One region of the Rhizobium sp. AG207R genome, then DNA from elsewhere that is predicted to be linked to it. Evidence: predicted binding sites of a transcription regulator. Region 1 holds the regulator's gene; the other holds the start of a gene.
The links. The regulator LexA, encoded in region 1, represses DNA repair genes until DNA is damaged. The targets are predictions, from matches to a motif close to TGTTCNNNNTGTGTTCNG.
Positions count from the first base shown of each region.

Region 2: JJQ51_RS27450 (YifB family Mg chelatase-like AAA ATPase) is a predicted target of LexA. The motif match lies at 1,199-1,216, and genes of this name have one in related genera.

Region 1 covers NZ_JAEPVT010000009.1:134,697-139,311, reverse strand. The annotation lists gene kdsA (3-deoxy-8-phosphooctulonate synthase) at 1-148, opposite strand, end outside; gene JJQ51_RS21900 (VOC family protein) at 145-1,032, opposite strand; gene lexA (transcriptional repressor LexA) at 1,452-2,174, shown strand; gene JJQ51_RS21890 (ComEC/Rec2 family competence protein) at 2,155-4,615, opposite strand, start outside.
Region 2 covers NZ_JAEPVT010000013.1:109,212-113,826, forward strand. The annotation lists gene JJQ51_RS27440 (cupin domain-containing protein) at 1-78, shown strand, start outside; gene gshB (glutathione synthase) at 168-1,115, shown strand; gene JJQ51_RS27450 (YifB family Mg chelatase-like AAA ATPase) at 1,308-2,840, shown strand; gene cysK (cysteine synthase A) at 2,941-3,909, opposite strand; gene JJQ51_RS27460 (LysE family translocator) at 4,046-4,615, opposite strand, start outside.

The DNA of each region.
Region 1 (4,615 bases):
AAAGTTCCTTCAGGACGCCGGCAACCATGAACGCATGGTCGCGGCTTTCCATCTGGCAGGGGCCGGCAATCAGCGACAGCTTTGCAGTATTGGAAAAGAGGACCTTGGAGGCACCCTCGCCGACGGTGACTTCCGAATTCGTGCTCATATTATCTCCTCAAAGGCGAACAATGCGCCCTGACCGGGTGCCAACCTCGCCAATAGACGATTGTTCTTACGCGTATAGGTGACGCCGTTAGCAGTGAAATGCGACGATGTCACGGAAAGATCGCGCGTTTTGAAAAGGATTGCACGTGCTCTGAGCCCCGGATCATTCGTGCGAACAGGTAGATCATAGAATGCCTCCATTCCTTCCGGCGTCAAAATCTCCAGATCGGCATTGGCGGCCTTGATCGTCAGGCCAAAGGAATGCTCCATAATGCGCGGGCCACCGACAAGCTCCTCGAAGAAGCCGCGATAGGCCGCCGGCTTCGGCGCGCAAAGCGCTACCCGCGCGATACCAGTCACGCCGTTTTCGTGACGCTCGAGCACACTGCGGTCAGCCGGCAGCGGATTGATGCGCTGACAGCAGAAAGCGAGAAAATCCGGCGCGCGCAGATCGGCGGCGAAGGCAAGACGAAAACCGGCCGTGGTTTCCGTTCCATCCGGCATCTTCATGGGACGGGAGAAATCCAGCATCTGCCCCGCCGAAATCGCAGCTGCTTTGAAGCGCTCGTCATCCGCCACCGCGTCATCCGTACCGAATACCACGGCCGAAAAGCCATTTTCGCCGACCCGGAAGCGATAGGCTTGATCGCGGGCAACAAAAACATTGCCATCCATGATGCTCTTCTCGCACTGCTCCGCAGACGCGACGCCCAGAGGTTCGAGATAGGTTTTATCGGCAAGGAAGACGCAGGCATTCTGCGTGCCAAAGGGATGGCGCGCATCTGGAGCCACTGTAAAACCGAGCTTGCCGAGGCGCTCGCGTGCCAGAGCGATATCGACGGTCGGCAGCACGAGATGATCCAGCGGATGCGGAGACGAAATCATGGCTTCTCCTGTTTGCTTGCCGAAGCAGATTTGCGCCCATCCCCCGCGCAATTCAAGATGGAAGCATGGAACACCCGGAGCACACGACATGGATCGAAGGCAATCTCGCAAACGTGATTGCTGATTCTCTGCCATGGCTGGCTCATGCAGCCGCGCGGCACGTTCATCCAAATGCTCGGCGCACGGGCTGAACGACAAAGTCTCGGAAGCGAGTAGAGCGGCATTTCTCTTATTTTTCTGCAGGTTAACGGAGACACAGCGCGCCGATGTTCGGAGCCGATCCATTCGCAAATGGTAATTATTTAACTGACCTCACAAGGCTTTACCGAAATTTAAGTACTTGCGGAACACATATGGAACATATAGTGTCCGTTCTGGATTTGTTTCACAGCTTTTCTTGATTCTGGGGTTCCAAGACGATGTTGACGCGCAAGCAGCAGGAACTGCTTCTCTTCATTCACGAACGCATGAAGGAATCCGGGGTTCCGCCATCTTTCGACGAGATGAAGGATGCACTGGATCTGGCATCGAAATCCGGTATTCATCGCCTGATTACGGCACTGGAGGAGCGGGGCTTTATCCGCCGGCTGCCGAACCGGGCCAGAGCGCTCGAAGTCATCAAGCTTCCCGACGCCTATAATCCGAGCCTGCAGCAGCGCCGCGGCTTTTCTCCGAGCGTTATCGAGGGCAGCCTCGGAAAGCCGCAGCCCGTTGCCCCGCCCGCTCCGTCGAAGGTGGCAAATGACGATCACAATAGCTCGGCGTCGGTGCCCGTGATGGGCCGCATCGCTGCCGGTGTTCCGATCTCGGCCATCCAGAACAATACGCACGACATTACCGTTCCCGCCGACATGCTCGGATCCGGCGAACATTATGCGCTTGAAGTTCGAGGGGATTCGATGATCGATGCCGGCATCTTCGACGGCGATACGGTCATCATCCGCAATTCGACGACGGCCAATCCCGGCGACATCGTCGTGGCGCTGGTCGATGACGAAGAGGCGACACTGAAGCGCTTCCGTCGCAAGGGTGCTTCCATCGCGCTTGAGGCTGCAAACCCGGCATACGAAACCCGCATCTTCGGACCGGATCGCGTGAAGGTCCAAGGCAAGCTCGTTGGCCTTATTCGCCGCTATCACTGACCGGTGAATTGTCGATGGCGGGTGACGTGGGCGCAATTGGCGCGTCGAATTTGCCGGTGCGCCAATCGTAGGTTCGATGCCTGGTCCAGGGACGCTGCGGGTTCTCGAATGCGGTTGAGAGGATGGGCTTGTCTCCGGTAAGCACCATTTCGATGGAGCCGGTTTTACGCAATGTCGCACCGGTTATGAGCATCGCTCCGGAACGGCAATGGTCGAGCCGTAGCCGGATTGGCGTCACGATAATGTTCCCCGTGTCGCAAGCCGCAGGCAGGTAGGCCGCGTTTTCGATAGTGACCAATATCGCGCCGTTTTCAAGCATGGCCGCGCACCATGCTCCTTTCTGGCAGGCGAAACTGCCTTGCATGGTGCGGTCCAAGGCTTCTTCCATTGCGATACGGACCGCCTTCTGTTCTTCACTGTTCAATCGCTTATAACGATCTGCCTTGCCGATTTGTGGAAGTCGGCTGTCAGCCGGGAGCATGGTCGGAGGCTGATGGTCCGCCGCAACCAGTGCCTTTTGCCATTGTTCGAAAATAAAGGCCTGCGGTCTCTCGCGATTGGTCGCGAGTATATTGTCCTGGCGCAATGCGACTAGGACGCCATCTTCGGAGATCATCAGGTCGGGTTTCGGTACGCCAGATCCGAATGCCGCCAAGCCCATGGACAAGAGCGATAATAGCAGGCCCAGATGACGAAGCCGGGTCCGCAATATGCTCATGATCAGGAAGCCGATAATGAATGTCGGCATCAGCCAGGCCGGCTGGCGACCGAAGGTAATGTCGCCTCCCCAACCAGCTACGGTTCTTGCGATCACGATAACGAGTTCCAGTCCCTCGCCGGTTACTTTCCAGAAAGGCCCGTCGAGACCGAGCGGCATGAGCAGCATCGCCGCCATGCCGAATGGCATGACGATAAAGGAGACGATGGGCATAGCAGCGAGATTGGCGGCGAGCCCATATGTCGCCAACCGGTGAAAATGCTCGATCGAGAAGATAGCCGTCGACGCGCCGCCGATGAACGAGGTCGACGTCACGCCTGCGAAGAAGCGCATGACGAACAATAGCGGACTCAATAGACGGACGCGCGGCAAAATGTTTTCGCGATGCCGCCGCCGCTTCCATAGCGAATAGCCCGACACCAGCGCCAGTGTCGCCGCATAGGACATCTGGAAGCTCGGACCGAGGACTTGCGACGGCGACAGTACAAGAATGATGATCGCTGAAAGTGCGACATTGCGCAGACTGATCGATGGCCGATCGAAAAGCACGGCCACAAGCATGATCGCCATCATGATGAAGGCCCGCTCGGCGGATACACCGAAGCCGGAGATGAGATAATAGGCAGTTACAGTGAGAAGCGCACCGAGGGCTGCGAACTTCTTGGTCGGCCAGGCCTGCGCGACACCGGGAAACAGGCTGAACAAGTAGCGTAGGCCGATGTAGAAAATGCCGGCCGACAACGCCATGTTCAGACCGGAAATTGCAATGATATGGGTCAGGCCGGCAATTCTCAGCGCTTCCGTCGTATTCTTGGAGATTGCGCGTCTCTCATCGGTGACAAGCGCCGCGGCAAAGGCGCCGGTATCTCCCGGCAAGGTTTGCCTGATCCTGTCGCCTATGCTGTTGCGCAGGCCAGCAAGCCAAATATCGGCCGCATCCAATAAGGAGCCGGCCGCGTTGTCACCGGATGGCGACAGCAATTCCGGTGTTCCGTAGGCAAAGCCGTTCGCACCGATACCGTTGAAATAAGAACTGAAGGCGAAATCGTTGAGACCAAGCAAGGCCGGTCCGGCCGGCGGCGTCAACCGCGCCCTACCCTGGATGCGATCACCGAGATCGAACGGCTCCGCCTGCTTGCGCACGAAGATCGTAACCCGCTGCGGCGCGCGGCGAATGGAAGGTTTTTCCGTTGCCTCGACGCGAACGACATAGCGCCAGCGTCCATTGTCATAGGATTCCCGTCGTTCGATCTGACCGGTCACGGTCGTGGTCACGGCCGAATCGAGCATGACGGTAGAAACCCGCCAGCTCTCGCATTGCGCCAGCGCCATGCCCAGGCAAAGGAGCATGCCTGCCAAAAGCAGATGGCGAAACAGCCTGCCTGCCTCCTGCATGAGCGCGAAGCCGCTGGTGAAGACCAACAGGCCTACAAGAACAGCCTGTGGAGGCGGATCGCTGCCAGCCTTGAACCAGAAAATTGCACCAAGGCCCATATAGATCGGCGCAAGCAGGACCGCGCGACCATGGGCCGCCTCCTCTTCGATCAATCCGAAGGTGCCAAGCCGAATGCGGCTTGATACCCGCAATAGCCGGGATGTCAGCCGCGTCTGGTCCTGCGTCCGTTCCCGTCGCGGCACTTCGGCGGGCAAGATATTCGTGGCAACAACAGGGCGAGGCTGCGAGAGCGCAGCAACGTCCCCACCCTCTTTCCGCTGCTCGGAT
Region 2 (4,615 bases), on a different contig from region 1:
TTCCCGAAGCCTCTGACCATGGCTTATCGCCTGCGCAACTTCGTCCGCCAGGGCGGCGCACAAGGCCTTGCTGCCTAAGCGGCCACTTGAGGGAAGCCATTGAATAGCCGTTGCGTTTGGATGCAGGCCGACCTACATCTGTCCGCAAATCCGAGCGAGGGCTGACTATGGCTGGTATCAAGAATGTTGCGGTCCAGATGGACCATGTGAAAAGCATCAACATTGCGGGTGACTCCACCTTCGCCATGAGCCTCGAGGCGCAGAACCGGGGCTACAAGCTCTTCCACTATACGCCGGAGCGGCTGAGCATGCGCGACGGCAGGATCTATGCCTCCGTCGAGCCGATGATCCTGCGCGACGTCAAGGGCGATCATTTCGAGCTCGGCGAGCCGGAGCGCGTCGATCTTTCCACCATGGACGTGGTGCTGCTGCGCCAGGACCCGCCATTCGACATGGCTTATATTACCTCGACACATCTGCTCGAGCGCATCCATCCGAAGACGCTCGTGGTCAACGATCCGGCCTGGGTGCGCAACTCGCCGGAAAAGATCTTCGTCACTGAATTCGCCGATCTCATGCCGAAGACGCTCATCACCCGCGATCCGGCTGAAATCCGCCGTTTCCGCGATGAAATGGGCGATATCATCCTGAAGCCGCTCTACGGCAATGGCGGCGCCGGTGTGTTCCACTCGACGCGTGACGACCGCAATCTCTCGTCGCTGCTGGAAATGTTCGGCCAGCTCTTCCGCGAGCCCTTCATTGCCCAGCAATACCTGCCAGACGTGCGCAAGGGCGACAAGCGCATCATCCTCGTCGATGGCGAGGCTGTCGGCGCGATCAACCGCGTGCCGGCCGAGCATGACGCCCGCTCCAACATGCATGTCGGCGGCCGCGCGGAAGCCACCGAGCTGACGGCGCGCGAGAAGGAAATCTGCGCGCGTATCGGCCCAGCCCTCAAGGAGCGCGGCTTCCTGCTCGTCGGCATCGACGTCATCGGCGACTATATGACCGAGATCAACGTGACGTCGCCGACCGGCATCCGCGAAGTCAAGCGTTTCGGCGGCGCCGATATCGCCAGCCTGCTCTGGGATGCGATCGAGGCCAAGCGAGCCTGATCGACAGTTCCCCGCCACGCTTTCGACTGAACGATCTAGTCACCCCCGCATGTCGTTGATTTCGATATGCGGGGTGAAATTTTTGTTCGTTTATTGTTCTTGTTTCATTCTTTGTCTTATGCCAGATTGCAACCCGAAGTTTGCTGATCGGGGCACGTAACGGCAAACGGGTTCGGCGACAGGGGATAGGGAATGGTAGCGCGCGTCAGTACGGTGGCATTTCAGGGCATTGAGGGCGTACCCGTCGAAGTGCAAGTGATGATCGCGCCGGGCAAGGTGCTGATGCATATCGTCGGTCTGCCGGACAAGGCTGTCGCGGAGAGCCGTGAGAGGGTTCAGGCAGCACTACACGCCTCTGGCCTTGCCTTGCCGCCGAAGAAAGTCACTGTCAATCTTGCACCGGCGGACCTGCCCAAAGAGGGCAGTCATTTCGATCTTGCCATCGCGCTTGGTCTGATGGCGGCGCTCGGCGCGATCCCAGCCGATGCCCTGTCCTCCTACACCGTCATCGGCGAACTCAATCTCGACGGCACGATCGCGCCCGTTGCCGGCGCTCTTCCCGCCGCGATCGCCGCCAATGCCATGGGCAAGGGGCTGATCTGCCCGGCCGAAAGCGGACCGGAAGCGGCCTGGGCCGGCAAGGAGATCGATATTCTGGCGCCGCGCAGCCTGATTGCGCTCGCCAATCATTTCCGCGGTACGCAGGTTCTCTCGCGGCCGGAGCCATCCGTTCGCGCCAATGCCGCCAATCTACCCGATCTTGCCGATATCAAGGGCCAGGAAAGCGCCAAGCGCGCGCTGGAAGTGGCGGCCGCCGGTGGCCATAATCTGCTTTTCGTCGGGCCTCCCGGCTCCGGCAAATCCATGCTCGCCTCGCGCCTGCCGTCGATCCTGCCGCCCTTGTCGACCAACGAGTTGCTGGAGGTGTCGATGATCCATTCGATCGCCGGCCAGCTTTCCGGCGGCAAGCTCTCGGACCGGCGGCCCTATCGCGCGCCCCATCATTCCGCCACCATGGCGGCGCTCGTCGGCGGCGGCCTGCGCGCCCGGCCGGGTGAAGTCTCGCTCGCCCATCACGGCATTCTGTTCCTGGACGAGCTGCCGGAGTTTTCACCGCAGGCGCTCGATGCGCTCCGCCAGCCACTGGAAACCGGCGAATGCGTCATCGCCAGAGCAAACCACCGTGTCTCCTATCCGGCCGGCATCCAGCTTGTCGCGGCGATGAACCCGTGCCGCTGCGGCATGGCCGGGGAGCCGGGTCATACCTGCGCCCGTGGGCCGCGTTGCGCTTCCGATTATCAGGGCCGCATTTCCGGCCCCTTGCTCGATCGTATCGATATCCGCATCGACGTGCCGGCGGTCTCCGCCGCCGACCTCATCCGGCCGACAGCCTCGGAAAGCAGCGCCGATGTCGCACTCCGCGTGGCACGCGCCCGCGAGCGGCAGCGGGAACGCTTCGAACGAGCCGGCATGAAGGATGTCAGCACCAATGCCCGCTGCTCGACGGCGATGATCGAAACCATCGCCGAGCCGGATGCCGCCGGCCTGCAATTGCTGCGCGATGCCGCCGAGAAGATGAAATTCTCCGCCCGCGGCTATCATCGCATTCTCAAGGTGGCGCGCACTCTCGCCGATCTCGACGACAAGCCGACCGTCGGGCGCATCCATCTCGCCGAAGCCATCTCCTATCGCATCGCCGGAGAGCGGCTGACCGCGCATGCCTGACAATGCGGGACTCTACAGCATCTGATCGTCTCCAGCCGGCCTAAATGAAAAGGGGTGCCGAAACACCCCTTTTTCCAAATCAAGATGGCGAATGGCTTTGTCAGCCACCGAGACCCTCGAAGAGCGCCGTCGAGAGATAGCGCTCGGCGAAGGACGGGATGACGACGACGATAGTCTTGCCTTCGTTTTCGGGACGCTGGCCGATCTTGATAGCCGCCGTAAGCGCCGCGCCGGAGGAAATGCCGACCGGCACGCCTTCGAGCTTGGCGACGAGCCGCGCCTGCTGGAATGCCTCGTCATTGCTGACGGTCACTACCTCGTCATAGACATGCGTATCGAGAACTTTTGGTGCGAAGCCGGCGCCGATGCCCTGGATCTTGTGGGGTCCGGGATTGCCGCCGGACAGAACTGGCGAATCCGCCGGCTCGACCGCGATGACCTTGATGTCGGGCTTGCGTGCTTTCAGCACCTGGCCGACACCGGTGATCGTGCCGCCGGTGCCGATACCGGAAACGAAGATATCGACCTTGCCTTCGGTGTCGTTCCAGATTTCTTCGGCCGTCGTCTTACGATGGATTTCCGGATTGGCCGGATTTTCGAACTGCTGCGGAATAATCGCATCCGGCAGCGACGCGGCCAGCTCTTCGGCCTTGGCGATCGCGCCCTTCATACCCTTCGGTCCCTCAGTCAGCACCAGCTCGGCGCCAAGCAGCGCCAGCATCTTGCGACGCTCGATCGACATGGTTTCCGGCATGGTGAGGATCAGCCTATAGCCCTTGGCGGCAGCGGCAAAGGCGAGCGCAATGCCCGTGTTGCCCGAGGTCGGCTCGATCAGCACGGACCGGCCGGGAGCGATCTTGCCCTGGGCTTCCAGGCTCTCGATCATAGCGACGCCGATACGGTCCTTCACCGAAGCGATTGGATTGAAGAATTCGAGCTTTGCCAGGATGTTGGCCTTGACGCCCTTCTCCTTCGCCAGCTTGTCGAGGCGCACGATCGGCGTATCGCCGATAGTCTCGGTGATCGAGGCATAGACGCGGCCGCGGCCGGGTTTGCGGGTGTCGGACATGGGTAGCTCTCCCTATATTGGAATTATGCAATGACAATAGGATCAAACGCCCGCGGAAACCAGAGTGCGCAGCCGTTCCTCGCGTAAAGCACGTGAGAAAAGAATCTCATAACGGTCTTACTTGAGGATGTTTTTTTCAGGCGGTGCGCATGGCGATGAAGGCAGCGGTCGCGCCGAGGATGCTGGCGGCGACCCGGTTCAGGATCTGCAGCGCCCTCGGCTTCTTGAGAAAGGTGCGCGCTCGCGACGCCAGCAGCATATAGGGCACCAGAACGATCAGAAGGACGATGAAGGTCGCCGCCACCAGCGTCGCATATTCACGCAGCCCGATGCTGCCGATATCGATCAGGGTCGGCACCAGCGCAACATAGAAAAGCATGGTCTTGGGGTTGCCGAGCGTGACAAGCAGGCCGGAGAGGAAGGACATGCCGGCGCTGTTCGATTTCTTCGCGGCGATATCGGCCGCAAGCAGGCCCGCCGTCCAGAGCTTCCAGGCGATATAGCCGAGATAAAGCGCACCGGCGATCTTGATGACGATGAAGACCTCGGTGAAGGTCTGCGCCACGAAGGCAAGCCCGAGGATGACGGCCGTCAGGTAGATCGTGTCGCCGAGCACGAGGCCGAGGCCCATGAAGAAGGTCTCGCGAAAGCCGGAGCCGAGGGCGCGCGCCACGATTGCCGTGATACCAGGACCCGGGATCGCAGC